3 regions of the Pelagibius sp. 7325 genome follow, and region 2 is predicted to be linked to each of the others. Evidence: predicted binding sites of a transcription regulator. Region 2 holds the regulator's gene; each other region holds the start of a gene.

Region 1 (6,718 bases), on a different contig from region 2:
AAGCTTCCTTTACTCGGCAGCCGCGGAGCGGACGGCCTCGGCATGATTGAGGGCGATGTCGAAGGCATCGAAGTTGCGCAGGCGGCGACCTTCCAGGCCGCTGACCGGGCGATTGACCACCAGCGGCACGCGCTGCTCGCTGACACCGCCGTGGGAGCGCAGCGGGACCTCGAGTCCGGAGAGATCGTGCTTGTCGGGCCGCGTGCCGACGGCACGGGTCTTCTCGGTGACCACCACCAGTTCTCCGATGCGGTCGCCCGGCAGCTCGAAGGCCTTGGCGGCCTCCTCGCGGGTCAGCACCCGCTCGACGCCCTGCAGGCCGGCGACGAACCTGGCCACAGCGGCGACGTCCGCGTCCTTCGGCAGGTAGACCGTGGCGTAGGAGCCGAGCGCGCCGTGATGCACCACGTAGGGATCGGTGATCGGCAGGATGGTGCGCGCCTTACCGGTGCCGAGGAAAACGTCGAGTTCGCTCTGCAGGTAGAGCACGTTGGGCGACCCGTCGGCTTTGTGCTTGGCATTCATGCCGTGGTCGGCGGTCAGCACGATGACCGCACCGGCGGCGTCCAGCTCGGCAAAGTAACCGTCCATCATGGCGTAGAAGTCGTTGGCGCCTTCGCTGCCCGGGGCGTGCTTGTGCTGGATGTAGTCGGTGGTCGAAAGGTACATAAGATCGGGCCGCATGGACTCCATCAGCTTCACACCAGCGGCGAAGACGAACTCCGAGAGGTCAGCCGAATAGACGCTGGGCAGCGGCTTGCCGACCGTCTCCAGCAGGCCGTCGATTCCGTTGTCGGCGATGGTCGCCTTGTCGGCCTTCTCGGCAGAAAAGCACACGGCCTCTCCCGCCTTCATGGCAAGCCCGTGGCCGAGCAGCGAGCGCAGCTTGTCCTTGGCCGTTACCACCGCGATCTTCGCGCCGGCTTTTTGGAAGGCCGCGAAGAGGGTCGGCGCGCGCAGGTAGGCCGGGTCGTTCATCATGACCTCGGCATTCTTCGCCGGATCGTAGAAGAAATTGCCGCAGATGCCGTGCACCTTCGGCGGCTGGCCGGTCACGATGGAGAGGTTGTTGGGGTTGGTGAAGCTCGGCACCACGCAGTCGGCGCGCAGGTCGGCGCCACCCGGCAGGGTCGCCTTCAGCCAGGGCATGCGCCCGGCGGCCACGGCCTCTTCCATATAGTCGGGCTCGGAACCGTCGATGCAGACGACGACGACCGGTGCCTTGGGGAAGGCGTATTCACGTTCGTTGACGGTGACGGCGGCGGCTTTGTTCATCTCTCGTCCTTTGCGTTTTCAGGCGACCAGCTTGGCGCGCTCGTCCATGGCGGCGGCCGGCGGGGTGGCGTCGTCGACGCCCATCTCTTGCAATGCTTCGGCGACGGCGCCGACCAGCCGGCGCATCACGGTGGCATCCATCCGCCCGATGCAGCCGATGCGGAAGGAGTCGACCACCGTCAGCTTGCCCGGATAGATGATGAAACCCTTGGATTTCAGCAGGTCGTAGAACGTCTGGAAGCCGAACTTGGGGTGGGCGGGGTTGAAAAAGGTGACGATGATCGGCGACAGCCAGCCGTCCTGCAGCAGGGTCTCAAAGCCGAGCTTGCGCATGCCCGCGACCATGACGTCGCGGTTTTCGGCATAGCGCTTGCCCCGGCCGGCGACACCGCCTTCGGCCTCATGCTCCCTCAGGGCCTGGAGGAAGGCGGCGACCACGTGGGTCGGTGGCGTGTAGCGCCACTGGCCGGTCTTCTCCATGTTGGACCACTGGGCATGGAGGTCGAGGCTGAGGGAATGGCTGCGGCCCTTGGACTGTTCGAGTTCTTCCCGGCGGGCGATGACAAAGCCGAAGCCGGGCACCCCCTCGATGCACTTGTTGGCCGAGGAGACCATGGCTGTATAGGGAATGTCGCGCAGGTCCAGAGGCAGGGCGCCGAAGGCGCTCATGGAATCGATCAGCAGCTTCTTGCCCCTGGCGCCCACCACCTGGGCGATCTCCGCCACGGGATTGAGGATGCCGGAAGAGGTCTCGCAGTGGACCAGCACCACGTGGGTGAGCGCCGGATCGGCTTCCAGCGCGGCGGCGACCTCGGGCCCGCGCGGCGGCAGGTAGTCGCCCTTGTCGATCACCGTGTAGGCGCGGCCCAGATAGTCCAGGGTCTGGGCGATGCGCTGGCCGTAGGCGCCATTGACCAGGACCAGCGCCTTGCCGTCGCGCGGCAGGAAGCTGCCCAGCATGGCCTCGACGGCGAAGGTGCCGCTGCCCTGCATGGGCACGCAGTCATACGCGCCCTGGGTATCTCCGGCGATCGCCAGCAGGCGGCGGCGCAGTTCCGCGGTCATCGCGCGGAAGTCGCCGTCCCAGGAGCCCCAGTCGCGCAGCATGGCGCGCTTCACGCTGGCCGAGGTGGTCAGCGGACCGGGGGTCAGCAGGTAGGGCTCGCCCTCCAAGGGCGCCTCGCCCATTGAAAAATTTGGGGTAACGGTTGCTCCGCCGGTGGGGGTCATCAGCGTCGCTCTCCTCAGCGGGTTTAACTGAAAGCAAGGGCCCCCGAAGGAAGCCGGGGGCATCCTGGGCCCGGCCCACCTATCTGTAAAATCGTTATTTTGTATACGTTTGATAGGTTATACTAATAGGAGTCTGTGACGCTTTTTCGAGCTTTTTCGCCAAAAAGGGGCCGCCTTGCGCTACGTCCAACTGAGGGCTTTCCACTACGTGGCCATCTGCGGCGGGTTCTCCCGCGCCGCCGAGGCGCTGTGTCTCACCCAGCCGGCGATCTCAGATCAGGTGCGCAAGCTGGAAGAGGAGTATGACGTCATCCTCTTCAACAGGCACAAGAAACAGGTGAGCCTCACCAGGGCCGGCCAGCAGCTGCTGGAGATCACCCGCCGCCTGTTCGACGTGGAAAAGCAGGCCCTCGAGCTGCTCTCCGAATCGCGCGCTTTGCGCGCCGAGTCGCTGCGCGTGGTGGCCGATTCGGCCCACCACATGCTGCACATCCTCGGCCGCTTCCGCGAGCGCTATCCCGGCATCGCCATGGTGGTGAGTTCCGGCAATTCGGAAGAGGTCATCGCCCAGCTCTACGACTACGAGGCCGAGGTCGGCATTCTGGGCGAGGTGCCGGAAAGCCGCGACTTTGAGGTGATCAAGCTCAGCTCGACGCCGCTGATTGCCTTCACCAACCACGATCACCCCTTGAGCGGGCGCAAGGCGATCACCCTCGCCGAACTGGCCGAGCAGCCGCTGGTGCTGCGCGAACGCGGCTCCAAGACCCGCCAGAGCATCGAGGCGGCGGCACGCGCCCAGGGGCTGGCGCTCACGCCCTCGATCGAGGCGGAGGGTCGTGAGGCGGTGCGCGAGATCGTCGCTACCGGCGGTGGAGTGGGCGTCGTCTCAGCAGCCGAGTTCGGCCAGGATCCGCGCCTGGTCCCGATTCGCCTCTCCGACAGCGAGGTGCTGATGGACGAGGCCCTGGTCTGTCTGCGCGAACGCGCGGCCGGCAAGGTCATCCGCGCTTTCTTCGAGACGGCGCGCGAGGTCGCCGCGGCCGGCTGAGCCGGGTCATCGCTTTGGTCTCTTCGGCGTTGTTTCCATCTCGTCGCTCGCCGCCGCCGGGCGATCTCGGAAGCTTTTGATAAGCGGCACAAATTGATTGCCAGCCCGACGCCGGGGGCTGTAACTTTTCTGCCATATAAATGTAAAAAAGCATCCGTTCTCCGTGCGATTGCACGAGCGGGACGGAGGACATACGCCATGGGAGGCTCTCTAAATGCGCAAAACCCGCACATTTCTTTCACTGTTCCTGGCCGCCGGCCTGATCGGCTTTGCCGGAACGCTGGCGACGCCCGCAGCGGCGGAAGACTGCCCGCGCAGCTTTCTTGACGAGCGCTACTGCGACCGCGACGGCAACCTGACCGCGGACCTGCCGACCGATCCAAGCGAATGGGTAGACCCCGACACAATCATCTTCTCCTATACCCCGGTCGAGGATCCGGCCGTGTATCAGAAGGTGTGGGACGGCTTCATCGCGCACATGTCCGAGACGACCGGCAAGAAGGTTGCCTTCTTCCCGGTGCAGTCCAACGCCGCCCAGTTGGAAGCGCTGCGCTCCGGCCGCCTGCATGTCGCCGGCGTGAACACCGGCAGCAATCCCATTGCCGTCGCCTGCGCGGGCTTCGTGCCTTTCGCGATGATGGCCTCCGAAGATGGGTCTTACGGCTACGAGATGGAGATCATCGTGCCGGCCGACAGCCCGGTGCAGACTCCGGCCGATCTTAAGGGCAAGACTCTGGCGTTTACGGCGCCGACCTCGAACTCCGGCTTCAAGGCGCCCTCGGCGATCCTCAAGGCGGAGTTCAACCTTGAGGCAGACAAGGACTACCAGACCGCCTTCTCCGGCAAGCACGACAATTCGGTGATCGGCGTCGCCAACAAGGATTACGAGGCGGCGGCGGTTGCCAACTCGGTGATGAACCGTATGTTCGACCGCGACGTCGTGAAGCGGGACCAGATCCGTTCGATCTACAAGTCGCAGACCTTCCCGACCACCGGCTACGGCTACGCCTACAACCTGGATCCTACGCTGGCGGCTAAGATCGAGCAGGCGTTCTTCACCTTCGACTGGGAGGGTTCGGCCCTGAAGCAGGAATTCCAGAAGGAAGGCAAGTTCGTCGCCATCTATCACAAGACGGACTGGGACATCATCCGCAAGATCGACCGGACGAACGGCATCACCTACGAGTGCAAGTAGGACCAAACTGCGTTACGGGGCCGGCTGCAGTCCCCTGTCTAGGGGCGGCTGGCCCCGTCGTTTTCCCGCGCCTCACCCGGAAAGCCCATGCTACGTCTGCAGAATCTCGAGAAGCGCTATAGGACCGGCGACCTCGCGCTGAAGGGGGTCGACCTGGAGGTGCCGGACGGCCAGATCATGGCGCTCATCGGCCCGTCCGGCGCCGGAAAGTCGACGCTCATCCGCTGCACCAACCGGTTGGTTGAACCTACTGGGGGTAAGGTCTGGCTGAACGACATGGAGTTGACCGGTCTTGGTGCCGGCGCGCTGCGCCGCGCGCGCCGGAGTATGGGCATGATTTTCCAGGAATACGCCCTGGTCGAGCGCCTCTCGGTGATGGAGAACGTACTCTCCGGGCGCCTCGGCTACGTCGGCTTCTGGCGCAGCTACTTCCGCAGGTTTCCACAGTCCGACATCGACGAGGCCTTCCGTCTCTTGGGCCGCGTCGGCCTCGATCACATGGTCGACAAGCGTGCCGACGAGCTTTCCGGCGGCCAGCGTCAGCGTGTCGGCATCTGCCGCGCCCTGGCCCAAAACCCGGAGCTGCTGCTGGTCGACGAGCCCACAGCCTCGCTCGACCCCAAGACCTCGCGCCAGATCATGCGCCTTATCTGCGAGCTCTGTAAGGAGCGCAAGCTCTCCGCCATCGTGAACATCCACGACGTCATGCTGGCGCAGATGTTCGCCGAGCGCATCGTCGGCCTGAAGCTGGGCGAGATCGTCTACGACGGTCCACCGGACGGACTGACGGCCGAGGTGCTGACCGAGATCTACGGCGAGGAGGACTGGGAAGCCACCATCCGCAAAGTGGACGACGAGGACGGCGAGGCTGAAGAATCGCTGGCAGAATCGCTGCACGATGACCACCGCGCTGTCGTGCTCGACCGCAATCTCATAATCGGCAACTAGGGCGCCGCCGCCATGGCAGACATCTCGCTTTCCGCCAGCCGGCGCTGGAAGAAGCCGCCGCTGATCAAGAGCCGGCAGCTGCGTTGGGGTCTTGGCCTCGGCTTCGCCATTTATCTGACGCTGGCCTTCGGCACCACCGAGATCGACTGGGGCCGCGTCGCCGAGGGCGTCCCGCGCGGCGCCCGCTTCCTTGCCGGGTTTTTCCCCCCGGATTTCGTCTCGCGTTGGGACGCCATCGTCGATGGCATCGCTGAGAGCCTGTGGATGACGGTGATCTCGACCGTGGTCGGCATTGCCCTCTCGATTCCGGTAGGACTCGGTGCCGCGCGCAACCTGGCGCCGAAGCCGGTCTACTACTTCTGCCGCGCGATCCTCGCCGTCTCGCGCAGCTTCCAGGAGATCATCATCGCGATCTTCTGCGTAAAGCTCTTCGGCTTCGGGCCTTTCGCCGGCTTCGTTACGCTGAGTTTCGCCACCATCGGCTTCTACGGCAAGCTGCTGGCCGAGGATATCGAGGACATGGACCCGGTGCAGGCAGAGGCGGTGCGCGCGACCGGCGCTGGCTGGTTCCAGTGGCTGAACTATGCGGTGCAGCCCCAGGTGCTGCCGCGCATGATCGGTCTTGGCCTCTACCGGCTGGACATCAACTTCCGCGAGTCAGCGGTGGTCGGCATCGTCGGTGCTGGCGGCATCGGCGCGACGCTGACCACCGCCTTCGACCGCTACGAATTCGATTCGGCGGCGGCGATCCTGCTGGTCATCATCGCTATCGTCATGGCCGTGGAGTACACCTCCGGCTATGTCAGGAAATGGGTGCAGTAATGCCGGTCAGCGAACGCGCGGGCACGAAGGTCTGGCAGCGCCGCGAGCGCGGCAAGCAACTATCGATCTGGGCCTGCTACCTCGTCGGCACGGCGATCTTCGTCTATTGCTGGAACCTTGTCTCGGAGAAAACCATCTGGATGTTTGTCTGGGACGCACCGACCCAGGCGGGCGACCTGGCGACCCGCATGGTGCCGCCG
Region 2 (6,718 bases):
TTCTGCCGACAGCCGCTTTCCCGAGCTGGCGGGCCTCTCCGGCGCCCTGGTCGGATCGTTCTACGCCTTGTTGGTCTGCTTCCTGATCAGCTTCCCGGTCGGCATCGCCGCGGCTATCTATCTTGAGGAGTTCGCGCGCAAGAACCGCTGGTCCGACTTGGTCGAGGTCAACATAAACAACCTGGCCGCGGTGCCCTCCGTCGTCTTCGGATTGCTCGGCCTGGCCGTCTTCCTCGGCTTCTTCGGCCTGCCGCGCTCGGCGCCGCTGGTCGGCGGCATGGTGCTGTCGCTGATGACCCTGCCGACCATCATCATCGCGACCCGTGCCGCCCTGAAGGCCGTGCCGCCGTCGATCCGCGAGGCGGCCTTCGGTATCGGCGCGTCCCGCCACCAGGTGGTTATGCACCACGTGCTGCCGCTGGCCATGCCCGGCATCCTGACCGGCACCATCATCGGCCTGGCCCAGGCGCTGGGCGAGACCGCGCCGCTGCTGCTGATCGGCATGAATGCCTTCATCACCTCGGAGCCCGGCGGCCTCACCGATCCGGCAACGGCCCTGCCGACGCAGATCTTCATCTGGGCCGACAGCCCCGAACGCGGCTTCGTGGCGCGCACCTCGGCGGCGATCCTGGTGCTGATCGGATTCCTGATTTTCATGAACGCCATCGCCATCTTCCTGCGCCAGAAGCTGGAGCGGAAATGGTAGCGCAAATAAAGATTCATCGAGGCGATACACCCAGCCAGCCGGCCGGACCGGCTGCCGCAACGCGCTGAGTGCGGAAAGGAACGCAAGACATGTCGGAAATCGAAGCCCTGGAGAGCCCCCGCCCGGACCTGGCCTATGCCGCACAGCAGGGACCCGGGGCCAAGGCTCCAAGCGCCGCACTTGCGCGCGTCATGGCGCGAGACGTGAACGTCTACTATGGCGACACTCATGCCCTCAAGGGCGTCGATATCGACATCTACAACAACGAGGTGGTCGCCTTCATCGGCCCCTCGGGCTGCGGCAAGTCGACCTTTTTGCGTTGCATCAATCGCATGAACGATGTCATCGAGGGCTGCCGCGTCGTCGGCGAGATCATGCTGGACAAGCAGGACATCTACGCACGCGACATCGACGTCGTGCAGTTGCGTGCCCGCGTCGGCATGGTCTTCCAGAAGCCAAATCCCTTTCCCAAATCGATCTACGACAACATCGCCTATGGCCCGCGAATTCACGGTCTTGGCGGAGGCAAGGACGTCCTTGACGAGATCGTCGAGAGTTCGCTGAAGCGCGCCGGTTTGTGGAAAGAAGTGAAGGACCGCCTCAAGGAACCGGGAACGGGACTTTCCGGCGGCCAGCAGCAGCGCCTCTGCATCGCCCGTGCCATCGCCGTCAATCCCGAAGTGATCCTGATGGATGAGCCCTGTTCCGCCCTCGATCCCATCGCGACCGCCAGGATCGAAGAGCTGATCGACGAGCTGCGGCAGAACTTCACCATCGTCATCGTCACCCACTCGATGCAGCAGGCCGCCCGCGTATCTCAGCGGACGGCCTTCTTCCACCTCGGTCATCTGGTCGAGTGGGGCGAGACGGAGCAGATCTTCACCACCCCGACCGACGAGCGCACCCAGGGATACATCACCGGCCGCTTCGGCTGAGTACGGAACCCGCGCGGCAAGACAGGTACCAGGAACGCCCTAAGGACGAACAGGCATGAACAGCGAACATATCGTCAAATCCTTCGACGAGGAACTGCAACGGCTGAACGCCGTGGTTCTGCGCATGGGCGGTGTCGCCGAAGCGCAACTGGCAGGAGCCATCGAGGCGCTGGTGCGCCGCGATACCGATCTGGCCCAAAAGATCGTCGCCGGCGACGAGGCCATCGACCAGATGGATCTGGAGCTGGATGAAAACGCGGTCCGCACCCTGGCGCTGCGCCAGCCCATGGCCAACGACCTGCGCGAAGTCATCTCCGCACTGAAGATCTCCAGCGATCTGGAGCGCATCGGCGACTATGCCAAGAACGTCGCCAAGCGCACCATCGCCCTGAACCAGCTGACACCGCACGAAGCCGCGCGCTCCATCCCGCGCATGGCCAAGCTGGTGCAGGCAATCATCAAGGACGTGCTGGACGCTTATGCCAATCACGACCCGAACCGCGCCATAGACGTGTGGCACCGCGACGAGGAAGTCGACGAGATGTACACGGCGCTGTTCCGCGAACTCCTGACCTACATGATGGAGGACCCGCGACACATTACGCCTTGCACGCACCTGCTGTTCATCGCCAAGAACATCGAGCGCATCGGCGACCATGCGACCAACATTGCAGAGACGACGCACTACCTTTCGACCGGCAAGCGCATCCATGGCGGCCGGCCCAAGGGCGATCTGTCGAGCTTCCAGGTGCTCAACCCGGAAGTTAACGGCAAGAAATAGGGGCTAAGTTAGAGTGGTAAGGCATAGGGAGAGGAAAGGGGCGTGAAACCTCTAGTTCTGATCGTCGAGGACCAGGAAGCCCTGGTCACGATGTTGCGCTACAATCTGGAAGGCGCCGGCTTTCGCGCCAACACCGCCGGCGACGGCGAGGAAGCCCTGGTGGCGGCGGCGGAGGAAGTGCCGGACCTCATTCTGCTCGACTGGATGCTGCCGCTGATGTCGGGTATCGAGGTCTGCCGCCAGCTGCGCAGCAAGGCCGAGACCAAACGCGTGCCGATCATCATGCTGACCGCACGCGGCGAGGAGACCGACAAGCTGCGCGGGCTGGACAGCGGCTGCGACGATTACATTACGAAGCCGTTCTCGCCTGCCGAGCTCATCGCACGCATCAATGCGGTGTTGCGCCGGAGCAAGCCGGAGCTCAGCAGCGAGATGCTGACTTTCGAAGACCTGGCGATGGACCTGGCGGCCCACCGCGTGCGCCGTAGCGGCCAGGATATCCACCTGGGGCCGACGGAATTTCGCCTGCTGCGCCACCTGATGCAGCATCCGGGGCGCGTATTCACCCGCGAGCAGTTGCTGGATTCCGTGTGGGGCCGCGACGTCTACGTAGAGCCGCGCACCGTCGACGTGCATATCCGCCGCCTGCGCAAGGCGCTGAACCAGGGTGGCGAGGATGACCTGATCCGCACCGTGCGCTCGGCGGGCTACTCGCTGGACCGCCCGGCGGCCTGACGCAGCACCATTAAGCGCCGCTGCCGTCGGCTGCGCGCAGCGGCCGGCGGACATGGACGATGCCGTCCTCGACGCCGGCACGCTCGAATCCCAGCTCGTCGCAGAGGGTCAGCATGCGCCGATTGTCGGCCAGTACGTCGCCCCAAATCTCGCCAACGCCGCGCCGCACGGCATAGTCCATGATGCGCTCCATGAGGGCGCGGCCGAGGCCACGGCCCTTGTCCTCCGAACGGATGGTGATGGCGAATTCGGCGCGCTGGTTATCCGGATCGGCAACCAGGCGCACGATGCCAAGGCCGCGGCGGTCCGTCCCCTCGGCAGGAAAGGCGGCCAGGGCCATTTCGCGGTTGTAGTCCAGCTGGGTAAGGCGCGCCGCCATGGTCGGGCTCATCTCGCGCATGTGGGAAAAGAACCGCATGCGCACGTCTTCCGGATCAAGACGCTTGAACCCTGAGCGCAGCCCCGGCGCGTCGTCGGGCCGGAGCGGGCGCACGAAGATTTTCTGGCCGTCGGGCAGCGTGAAGGTCTGCTCCAGCGACTTGGGATAGGGCCGGATCGCCAGGCGTTCGCTGCCGCTGGACTTGCCGGCCTGCACGGCGTCGAGCCGGATGCGTGCATCCAGCGCGATGACCCCCGCGCTGTCCGCCAGCAGGGGATTGATGTCGACCTCGCTCACCTCGGCAATGTCGATGACCAGTTGCGAGAGGCGGATGAGCGCATTGGCGATTTCGTTGAGCGCCGCAGGCGGCCGGTCGCGGTAACCCTGCAGCAACTTGTAGACCCGCGTCTGCTGCATCATCGCTTCGGCCAGCACCGGATCGAGCGGCGGCAGGGCGAGCGCCTTATCGTTGATGACCTCAACCGCCGTGCCGCCCTGGCCGAACAGCATCACCGGGCCGAATTGCGGATCGCTGACGACGCCGATAATCAGCTCTTCCGCCTGCGGACGGCGGCACATGGCCTGCACGGTGAAGCCCTGTAGGCGCGCATCGGGTGCCGCCTCGCTGACGCGCTTCAGCATCGCTTCGGCCGCGCGGACGACCGCCTCGGCGCCTTCCAGGTCCAGCATGACGCCGCCGATGTCGCTCTTGTGAGTGATGTCGCGCGACAGGATCTTGAGGGCCACCGGCCCACCGATGCGTGCCGCCGCCGCACCCGCCTCACTGGGGTCTGCCACCACCTCGGCCAAGAGGGTGGGGATACCGTAGGCGGCAAGCGCCTGCTTGGCCTCCGCCTCGTTGAGCCACTCACGGTCTTCCGCCAGGGCACCGGCGATGATCTTGCGCACCGCCGCCGTATCGGGCGCTGCCGTTTCCGGCACGGAGGGCGGCACCCGCATCAGCAGCGACTGGTTATGGCGGTAGCGGGCAAGGTGCATGAAGGCGCGCACCGCCTGCTCCGGCGTCGGATACTGCGGCAGGCCGGCGCGATCGATCAGCCGGCGCGCACCGGCAACCGCATAGTCGCCGACCCAGGCGGCGAAGACCGGGCGATGGCGGCTCTTCTTTTCATTCTCCTGGAAGGCGCCGATCACTGCCTGCGCCGCCTCCGCGGGATCGGCGACGGCGACGGGGCAGTGCATGGCGAGCACGGCATCCGTGTTGGGATCGCCCAACAGCGCCTCCATCGCCGCCTTGTAACGCGAACCCGGTGCGTCGCCGATGATGTCGACCGGGTTGCCGCGGCTCCAGGTCTTCGGCAGGTTGGCGTCCAGCGCAGCGAGGGTCTGCGGTGCCAGGTCGGCCAGCTTGCCGCCCTCGTCGATCAGCGCATCGGTCGCCAGCACGCCGAGCCCGCCGCCATTGGTGAGGATGGCGAGGCGCGCGCCGCCGGCTTCGTCGCCACCGCCGGCCGCGGTACTGTTGGCCGTGGCGTAGTTGGAAAGCGTCTCCGCCGCATCGAACAGCTCCTCCAGCGAATAGACGCGCAGCATGCCGGCGCGCGCGAAGACCGCGTCGTAGACCGCATCGGCGCCCGCCAGCGCACCGGTGTGGGAGGCCGCGGCCTTGGCGCCCTCGGCATGGCGGCCGCCCTTGATGACGATGACCGGTTTGTTGCGCGCGGCGATGCGGGCCGCCGACATGAACTTGCGGGCATGGGCGACGGACTCGACGTAGAGCAGGATGGCGCGCGTTTCCGCGTCCATCGCCAGGTAGTCGAGTAAGTCGCCGAAATCGACGTCGGCCTTGTCGCCCAGGGAGACGATCTTCGAAAAGCCGATGTTGCGCGGTGCCGCCCAGTCCAGCATCGCCGTCACCATGGCGCCCGATTGCGTCACGAAGGCGAGGTCGCCCGGCGGCGGCGCGACGTGGGCGAAGCTGGCGTTGATGCCGAGCTTCGGCACCATCATGCCCAGGCAATTTGGCCCGACGATGCGCAGCAGGTGCGGCTTGGCGGCGTCCAGCAGTTGCTGCTTCAGGCCGGCGCCGCCGTCGTCACCATCTTTCCGGGCGCCGCCCTCGCCGAAGCCAGCGGTGATGACGACCGCCGCGCGGGTGCCGCGGGCGCCGAATTCGGCGATCAGCTGCGGCACGCTCTCGGGCGGCGTGGCGATGACGGCGAGGTCCGGCGCAATCGGCAGCGCCGCGACCGAAGGATAGGCGAGCACGCCCTCCAGGCTCTCATGGCGCGGATGCACCGGCAGGATCGGGCCCTCGAAGCCGCCCTTGAAGAGGTTGCGCGCGAGCACGGCGCCCAGCGAGCCGTCGCGGCGGCTGCCACCGACCAAAGCGATGGAGCGCGGCTTGAAGAGGGCATCGAGGTTGCGGATCGTCACCGGCGGGTTACCCAGAAACTTGTTTGGAAACAAAGCATTGGAATGGCCTTACTGTATCACCTTCGGATGACGGGACGATGATCTGGATCAGCCTCCGGCATTTCGCGCCTTGGTTTAGCGCCGCAGTTCGCTGCGGTAGGCGGCCTCGGCCTCCGGCCCGAAGACCGAGAAAACGACCCGCTCGATGCCGTCGTCCTGCTGCAGGAAGTCGCGCACCGTCGCGACCGCGATCCCGGTCGCGCGGTCCAGGGGAAAGCCGTAGATGCCGGTGGAGATCGCCGGGAAGGCCAGCGATCGCGCGCCGATCTGCTTCGCGATCTTCAGCGCCGTCCGGTAGCAGGAGGCGAGCAGCGCCTCCTCGTTGCGGTCGCCGCCGTGCCACACGGGCCCGACGGTATGAATCACGTACTTCGCCTTCAGATCATAGCCGTCGGTATGCACCGATTGGCCGGTATCGCAGCCGCCGATCTTCGCGCAGGCCTCGCGCAGGTTCTTTCCCGCGGCGCGGTGGATGGCACCGCAGACTCCACCACCGGGCCTCAGCTGCGCGTTGGCCGCGTTGACGATGGCGTCGACATCCAGCTTGGTAATATCGCCGGGGAAAATTTCGATACGGGAATCAGGGTTGCCGCTCATGCACCGCCTCGCCAGACCGGGGGAGTGATCCTTCCTTCTGGCGTTGATGGTACATGAGGTAGAGCACCAGCAAAATCGCCGGAATGCCTAGGACCGATGCGTAGATGAAGAAGAAGACGTAGCCTTCGGCATCGACAATGGCGCCGGAG
Region 3 (6,718 bases), on a different contig from region 2:
GGGCGGGGGTGGGTGAACGGGGCGCGCTGTGCGGATTGATCATCGGGACATCTGGCTCAAGCGTAGACCGATTTCAGGGCATCGAGGCTCTGCCCCGCAGTCGGGGTGTCGAGCACCTTGCGGCCGGCGCTGAGCGCGACCAGGCGGTCGCCGTAGTCGAGGGCATGACGCAGGTGGTGCGAGGTGAACAGCAGGGTGACGCCCTCGTCGCGCATCAGATCGATGAACAGTTGCATGACTTCCTCGCCGGCGGCGGGGTCGAGGCTGGCGACCGGCTCGTCGGCAAAGACCAGGCGTGGGCGCTGCATCAGGGCGCGGGCGATGGCAACGCGTTGCGACTGGCCGCCGGAAAGGGTGTCGGCGCGCTTGGCCGCCTGGTCGGCGAGGCCGACCCGCTCGAGACAATGCATCGCCTCATCGCGGTCGACCCGGCGGGCGAGGGGGTGGAACCAGCTTTGCGGGCCACCGCGGCGCGCCTGCAGGCCGTGCAGCACGTTGGAGAGCGCAGAGAGGCGCGGCACCAAGTTGTGGCGTTGGAAGACGAAGCCGACCTGGGCGCGCAGGCGGCGCAGCGCCGCGCCGTTCAGCGCGCCGATCTGCTGGCCCAGCAGGCTGACGCTGCCGCCGTCCGGCTCGACCAGGCGCAGGCAGCAGCGCAGCAGGGTCGACTTGCCGCAGCCGTTGGCGCCGATCAGGGCGACCGCCTCGCCCGCGGCGACCGCGACGTCGACGCCTTTCAGCACCTCTACCTTGCCGAAGGACTTGCGCAGCCCGGTAACGGCGAGATGGCAGGCGCCGGCGGCGGCCTTTGTGGAGGCCGCCGCCGGAAGGGCGTCGCTGCGGGGGGAAGGATAGGCTGCCGCGATCGCCATGGGACTCTTCCTCAGTTGCCGACGAAGCCGGGATACTTCAGTTGCCGACGAAGCCGGCGTACTTCAATTGCCGACGAAGTCGGCGTACTTCAATTGCCGACGAAGTCGGCGTACTGGGGATAGCCGATGGTGGCGTAGGCGTCGCGGATGTACTGGTAGTCGGCGTCCTGCACGCCGGGCAGGAACTTCATGCCACGGAACTTCTGATTGTCCTCTCCCTGCAGCACCGCGGCGATGAGCTGCGCCGAGTTCTCGGAGATGGCGTCGCGCAGTTTTGCGACCACCGCCTTGTCGACGTGGGCGCCGGCGACCAGGATGTCGTTCGGCAGGTCGGGGCCGCGGGCGATGACCTTGAAGGCGCCGGGCTCGGTCTCGGTGTCCTTGGCGCGGTTGCGGTCGGTCCAGCTGCGGTAGTTCACACCGATGGCCGCGACGTCGCCGCGCTTCAGCGCTTCGTGCGCGACGTTGCGGTGCACGTGCATCGACTTCACGTCGTTACGCGGATCGAGGCCGTAGTCGGCCAGCAGCTGCATGGGGCCGAGGTGGCCGGAGGTCGAGCCGATGTCGTCGAAGGCGACGGTCTTGCCCTTGAGGTCGGCCGGACCGTTGATGCCGCTGTCGGCCATGACGATAATCGCGGAGAAGTAGTCGGGGCGGCCGAAGCCGACCACCGGGGTGACCTTGGCCATCTTTTGCATGACGACGTATTCGGCCGGGCCGGTCAGCACGAAGTCGACCTTCTCTGCGCGCAGCGCCTCGGCGGCTGCGTTGCGGCTGGTCACCGCGAAGAGCTGGACCTCCAGGCCGCTGGCCTCGGCCAGCAGATCGGCGAAGGGCTTGAACTCGCGCTGCAGGGACTCCAAGCCCTCGATGTCGGTGACCGCGAAGCGGATCGTGTCGGCGGCGCTGGCGCTTCCTGCCGTGGCGGAGAGGCTGAGGCCGGCGGCGAGGCCGGCGGCGGCGAAAAGTTTCCGTAGCATCTTGGCGCGTCCCTTTTTTTGGTTCGGCTGAAGGGGACGACACGGCAGGCCGTCCATCCCGTTTGCCATCCAAGACAAGCGCGGTGACGCCAGAATGATGCGGTTATGACACCGCGGTTACATCTGCTGGATGAAAGGGGCGGGTTGTCGAGGGGCGCTTGCAGTGAGGCCTCTCCTTGCGGCGAAGGAAGCCGCTTTTAAGGCTGCACCACCAGTTGTGCGCGTTCGGCGGCCATGCGGCCCCAGCCGTATTCGATGACGCGGCCGTCGGAGTCGATGTTGATCGACTCGGTGACCAGCACCGGCTGGCTGCGCGGCAACTCCAGCAGGCGGCATTCATTGCCGTTGGGCAGCCGCGCGGTGATGCGGGTCTCCTTGCGGGTATAGTCGTCGATGCCGTAGTGGGCGAGCGCCTTGGTCACCGAGCGGGTCTGCTTGTAGACCGCGATGAAATCGGGAAAACGCTTGGCGGGAAAGTGGTGAGCGACGAGGGAAATCGGTCGCCCGTCGACCTTGCCAATGCTTTCGATCAGCACCACCGGGGCGCCTTTGCGGATGTGCAGGTTCTTGGCCAGCGCCTGGTCGGCGGAAAGCGTCACGGCGCGCACCAGGTCGCCCGAAGGGATGCGCGACTGGGTCTGGATGTTTTCGGTGAAGCGGGTGCGCTTGCCCAGCTTGTAGTCGACCATGCGCTCCTGCACGAAGGTGCCGCGGCCCTGCTCGACGCGCAGCAGGCCCTCCTGCTCCAGGAAGGCGATGCCGCGACGCACGGTATGGCGGTTCACCGAAAAGCGCTCGGCCAGTTCCGCCTCCGTCGGCAGTTGCTTACCCGGTGCGAAGACCTGAGCCTTGATGTCGCTTTCCAGGGTCTCGACGATCTGGCGCCAGAGAGCCACCCCGTCGCGGCGCTGTAAGGTCATGACCGCCATCCTCTCTTCGCGGATCCGTCATCCAAGTTTCACGAAGTTCTGCTTTACATCTCTTCGGCCCCCCTTTTATCTTCAAAAGATACAGACGTCTAGACAAATATGGGACTTGTCTAATGGATACGGCCTCGAACTTCGCGGCGGAACCTGCGGCGGCGGAAGTGTCGCGCCGGCGCTGGATGTCCGTCCTCGCCAAGGCGGAAACCGCCGAGCTGGAAAGTGCCTGGGACGACCTGCCGGAAAAACCGGCCTACGGCTGGCTGCGCCAGCCGGAGATCGGCATGGTGATGGTGCGCGCCCGCGCCGGCGGCACCGGCGGCCGCTTCAACCTGGGCCAGATGACGGTGACGCGCTGCGCCCTGCGGCTGCTGGAGAGCGGGGCCGACGGTGACACGGAGGTCGGCATCGTCGGTCTGGGCTACGTGCAGGGGCGCAGCAAACGCCACGCCGAGTTGGCCGCCGTATTCGACGCGCTGCTGCAGGACGAGGCGCGCCGGGGGATGCTGGAAGGCCGCGTCATCGCGCCGCTGGAGGCCGCCCATGCCGAACGGCGCGACGCGCGCAGCCGCAAGGCCAATTCGACCAAGGTGAACTTCTTCACTCTGGTTCGCGGGGAGAACGATAAATGACGCAAGCGCTCTCCGGTGCCGCCGGCATCGATACGGCGAGTCTGAAGCCGGGCCTCGCCGACCCGGTGCACGGCGCCCAGCGCCTGTTCCGCGGCCTGCTGACCGCCCTGGCCCATCCGGGCCGCACGGTCGACCTGAACGTTACGGGGCCCGACGCGGTCGAGGGGCCGGTGCCGCTCGACCCGGCGACCGCGGCGGCGGCGCTGACCCTGCTGGACTACGACACGCCGCTGTGGATCGACTGGATCGCCGATACACCGCCGGTGCGCGCCTACCTGAAGTTCCACTGCGGCTGTCCCATCGTCGAGCGCAGCCAGGATGCCGGCTTCGGCCTGGTCACCGATCCGGTGAACATGCCGCGCCTGGCGCTCTTCGCCCAGGGGGTCGACCAGTACCCGGATGGCGCGGCGACCTTGCTGCTGCAGGTGCCCAGCCTGGAAGGCGGCCCGGCTGTGACGCTCCGCGGGCCCGGCATCCGGGACCGCGTGACGGTGGCGCCCGCCGGCCTGCCGGACTGGTTCTGGAACGACTGGCGCCTCAACGCCGCGCAGTTTCCGCTCGGCGTCGACATCTTCTTTACCTGTGGCAGCAGCGTCGTCGGCCTGCCGCGCAGCATCCTGGCGGAGGGTTGAGACCATGTACGTGGCAGTGAAGGGCGGCGAGCAGGCGATCCTCAACTCGCACAAGCTGATTGCGGAAGAGCGCCGCGGCGACCCGGCGGTACCGGAACTCAGCCTGGCGCAGATCAAGCAGCAGATGCAGCTGGCCGTCGACCGGGTGATGACGGAAGGTTCGCTCTACGACCGCGACCTGGCGGCGCTGGCCATCAAGCAGGCGCAGGGCGACCTCATGGAGGCGATCTTCCTGCTGCGCGCCTACCGCACGACGCTGACCCGCTTCGGCGAGAGCGAGCCGATCGACACCGCCGATATGGCGGTACGCCGGCGCATCTCCGCCGCCTACAAAGACCTGCCGGGCGGCCAGGTACTGGGACCGAGCTACGACTATACCCACCGCCTGCTCGACTTCGCCCTGGCGGCGGAGGGCGGTGTCGGCGAGCCCCAGGCAGCCGCCGCGGAGGACGGCGTCGACGACAGCATCCCGCGGGTCACCGACATTCTGAACCACGAGGGCCTTATCGAAGAGGAGATCGCACTGGACGACGACGAAGGGTCGGTCGCCGACCTGACGCGCGAGCCGCTGCGCTTTCCCGCCGAGCGCGACCTGCGCCTGCAGAACCTGGCGCGCGGCGACGAGGGTTTTCTCCTGGCGCTCGGCTACTCGACCCAGCGCGGCTACGGCGGCAATCACCCCTTCGCCGGGGAGATCCGCCTGGGCGAGGTGGCCGTCGAGTTTGTGCCTGAGGAATTGGGCTTTGCCATCGAGATCGGCGAGATCACCGTCACCGAGTGCCAGATGATCAACCAGTTCGCCGGCTCGGCCGAGCGGCCGCCGCAGTTCACCCGCGGCTACGGCCTCTCCTTCGGCCACTGCGAGCGCAAGACCATGTCCATGGCCCTGGTCGACCGTGCGCTGCGTGCGCGCGAGCTGGACGAGAGCATCGTATATCCCGCGCAGGACGAGGAGTTCGTGCTGTACCACTCCGACAACGTGGAGGCCTCCGGCTTCGTGCAGCACCTGAAGCTGCCGCACTACGTCGACTTCCAGTCGGAGCTGCAACTCGTGCGCTCCCTGCGCAAACGCCACAAGCAGGACCGCATGGAGGCGGCCGAGTGATGACAGCCGCACAGCAACAAACCAGTGCCGTCGAGGAAGGCTACAACTTCGCCTACCTGGACGAGCAGACCAAGCGGATGATCCGCCGCTGCATCCTGAAAGCCGTGGCGGTGCCCGGTTACCAGGTGCCCTTCGGCGGGCGCGAGATGCCGCTGCCCTACGGCTGGGGCACCGGCGGCATGCAGGTGACCGCCAGCATCATCGGCCGCGACGACACCCTGAAGGTGATCGACCAGGGCGCCGACGACACCACCAACGCCGTGAACATCCGCCGCTTCTTCGCCCGCGTGGCCGAGATGCCGACCACCGAGGCGACCGACGAGGCGACCATCATCCAGACCCGCCACCGGGTGCCAGAAGATCCCCTGGCCGAGGGCCAGATCATCGTCTACCAGGTGCCGCAGCCCGAGCCGCTGCGCAAGCTGGAGCCGCGCGAGATCGAGTGCCGCAAGATGCATGCCTACAAGGAGTACGGCCTGATGCAGGTCTCGCTCTACGAGGATATCGCGCGCTTCGGCGAGATCGCGACGTCGTACTCCTATCCGGTCATGGTGAACGACCGCTACCTGATGTCGCCGACGCCGATTCCCAAGTTCGACAACCCGAAAATGGACGACTTCCCGGCCCTGCAGCTGTTCGGCGCCGGGCGCGAGAAGCGCATCTACGCCATCCCGCCTTACACCACGGTGAAGAGCCTGGACTTCGACGACCATCCCTTCGAGGTGCAGCAGTGGGAGGAGGACTGCGCCCTCTGCGGCGCCGAGGAAACCTTCCTCGACGAAGTCATCCTCGACGACCAGGGCGGCAAGATGTACGTCTGTTCCGATTCGCACTACTGCGCCCGGCGGCGCGCCGAAGGCCACACGGGCACTCTGTCCGAGAGCGCGGCGCGGGCCTACGCCCGGGCGGTGGGCGCGGCGGCCGGACAGGCGTCGGACGACAAGGCGCAGAACGACAAGGCGCAGAACGACAAGGCGCAGAACGACAAGGTGGGGGCGTGAGCATGAACGCGAACACCCCCCTGCTGCGCGTGCGCAACCTGACCCACGCTTTCGGGCATGTGCTGGCCTGCTCCGACGTCTCCTTCGAGCTGCACGGCGGCGAGGTGCTGGGCATCGTCGGCGAGTCGGGCTCCGGCAAGACCACGCTGCTGAACTGCATCTCGGCGCGCCTCGCCCCGACCAACGGCGTCGTCGAATACGACCTGCGCACGAAGGGACTGACCGACATCTATGCGCTGTCGGAGCCGGAGCGTCGCCTGCTGCTGCGCACCGACTGGGGCGTCGTCATGCAGAACCCGCGCGACGGCCTGCGCATGGACGTCAGCGCCGGCGGCAACGTGGGAGAGCGGCTGATGGCTGTCGGTGCGCGCCACTACGGCGCCATCCGCCACGAGGCCGAGGATTGGCTGCAGAAGGTGGAGCTCGACCTCGGGCGCATGGACGACAAGCCGAAGCATTTCTCCGGCGGCATGCAGCAGCGCCTGCAGATCGCCCGCAACCTGGTGACCAAGCCGCGCCTGGTCTTCATGGACGAGCCGACCGGCGGCCTCGACGTCTCCGTGCAGGCGCGCC

Evidence for each region. Region 2 encodes PhoB, which activates phosphate uptake and scavenging genes when phosphate is short. Its sites were predicted from a motif close to TNTCATAAAACTGTCA; they were not measured.
Region 1: phnD (phosphate/phosphite/phosphonate ABC transporter substrate-binding protein) is a predicted target of PhoB. The motif match lies at 3,684-3,699, and genes of this name have one in related genera.
Region 3: phnF (phosphonate metabolism transcriptional regulator PhnF) is a predicted target of PhoB. The motif match lies at 2,798-2,813, and genes of this name have one in related genera.

What each region holds. Positions count from the first base shown of each region.
Region 1 covers NZ_JBBKAH010000001.1:311,801-318,518, reverse strand. Annotated here, with positions in the region: gene phnA (phosphonoacetate hydrolase) at 10-1,275, opposite strand; gene WDC82_RS01430 (2-aminoethylphosphonate--pyruvate transaminase) at 1,294-2,505, opposite strand; gene WDC82_RS01425 (LysR substrate-binding domain-containing protein) at 2,681-3,553, shown strand; gene phnD (phosphate/phosphite/phosphonate ABC transporter substrate-binding protein) at 3,768-4,748, shown strand; gene phnC (phosphonate ABC transporter ATP-binding protein) at 4,836-5,696, shown strand; gene phnE (phosphonate ABC transporter, permease protein PhnE) at 5,709-6,518, shown strand; gene phnE (phosphonate ABC transporter, permease protein PhnE) at 6,518-6,718, shown strand, end outside.
Region 2 covers NZ_JBBKAH010000002.1:944,823-951,540, reverse strand. Annotated here, with positions in the region: gene pstA (phosphate ABC transporter permease PstA) at 1-706, shown strand, start outside; gene pstB (phosphate ABC transporter ATP-binding protein PstB) at 898-1,641, shown strand; gene phoU (phosphate signaling complex protein PhoU) at 1,697-2,422, shown strand; gene phoB (phosphate regulon transcriptional regulator PhoB) at 2,465-3,157, shown strand; gene WDC82_RS06470 (bifunctional acetate--CoA ligase family protein/GNAT family N-acetyltransferase) at 3,168-5,933, opposite strand; gene WDC82_RS06465 (O-acetyl-ADP-ribose deacetylase) at 6,048-6,569, opposite strand; gene WDC82_RS06460 (MFS transporter) at 6,553-6,718, opposite strand, start outside.
Region 3 covers NZ_JBBKAH010000011.1:196,729-203,446, reverse strand. Annotated here, with positions in the region: gene phnE (phosphonate ABC transporter, permease protein PhnE) at 1-43, opposite strand, end outside; gene WDC82_RS20935 (ATP-binding cassette domain-containing protein) at 57-872, opposite strand; gene WDC82_RS20930 (phosphate/phosphite/phosphonate ABC transporter substrate-binding protein) at 962-1,852, opposite strand; gene phnF (phosphonate metabolism transcriptional regulator PhnF) at 2,050-2,772, opposite strand; gene phnG (phosphonate C-P lyase system protein PhnG) at 2,895-3,407, shown strand; gene phnH (phosphonate C-P lyase system protein PhnH) at 3,404-4,039, shown strand; gene WDC82_RS20910 (carbon-phosphorus lyase complex subunit PhnI) at 4,044-5,144, shown strand; gene WDC82_RS20905 (alpha-D-ribose 1-methylphosphonate 5-phosphate C-P-lyase PhnJ) at 5,144-6,145, shown strand; gene phnK (phosphonate C-P lyase system protein PhnK) at 6,148-6,718, shown strand, end outside.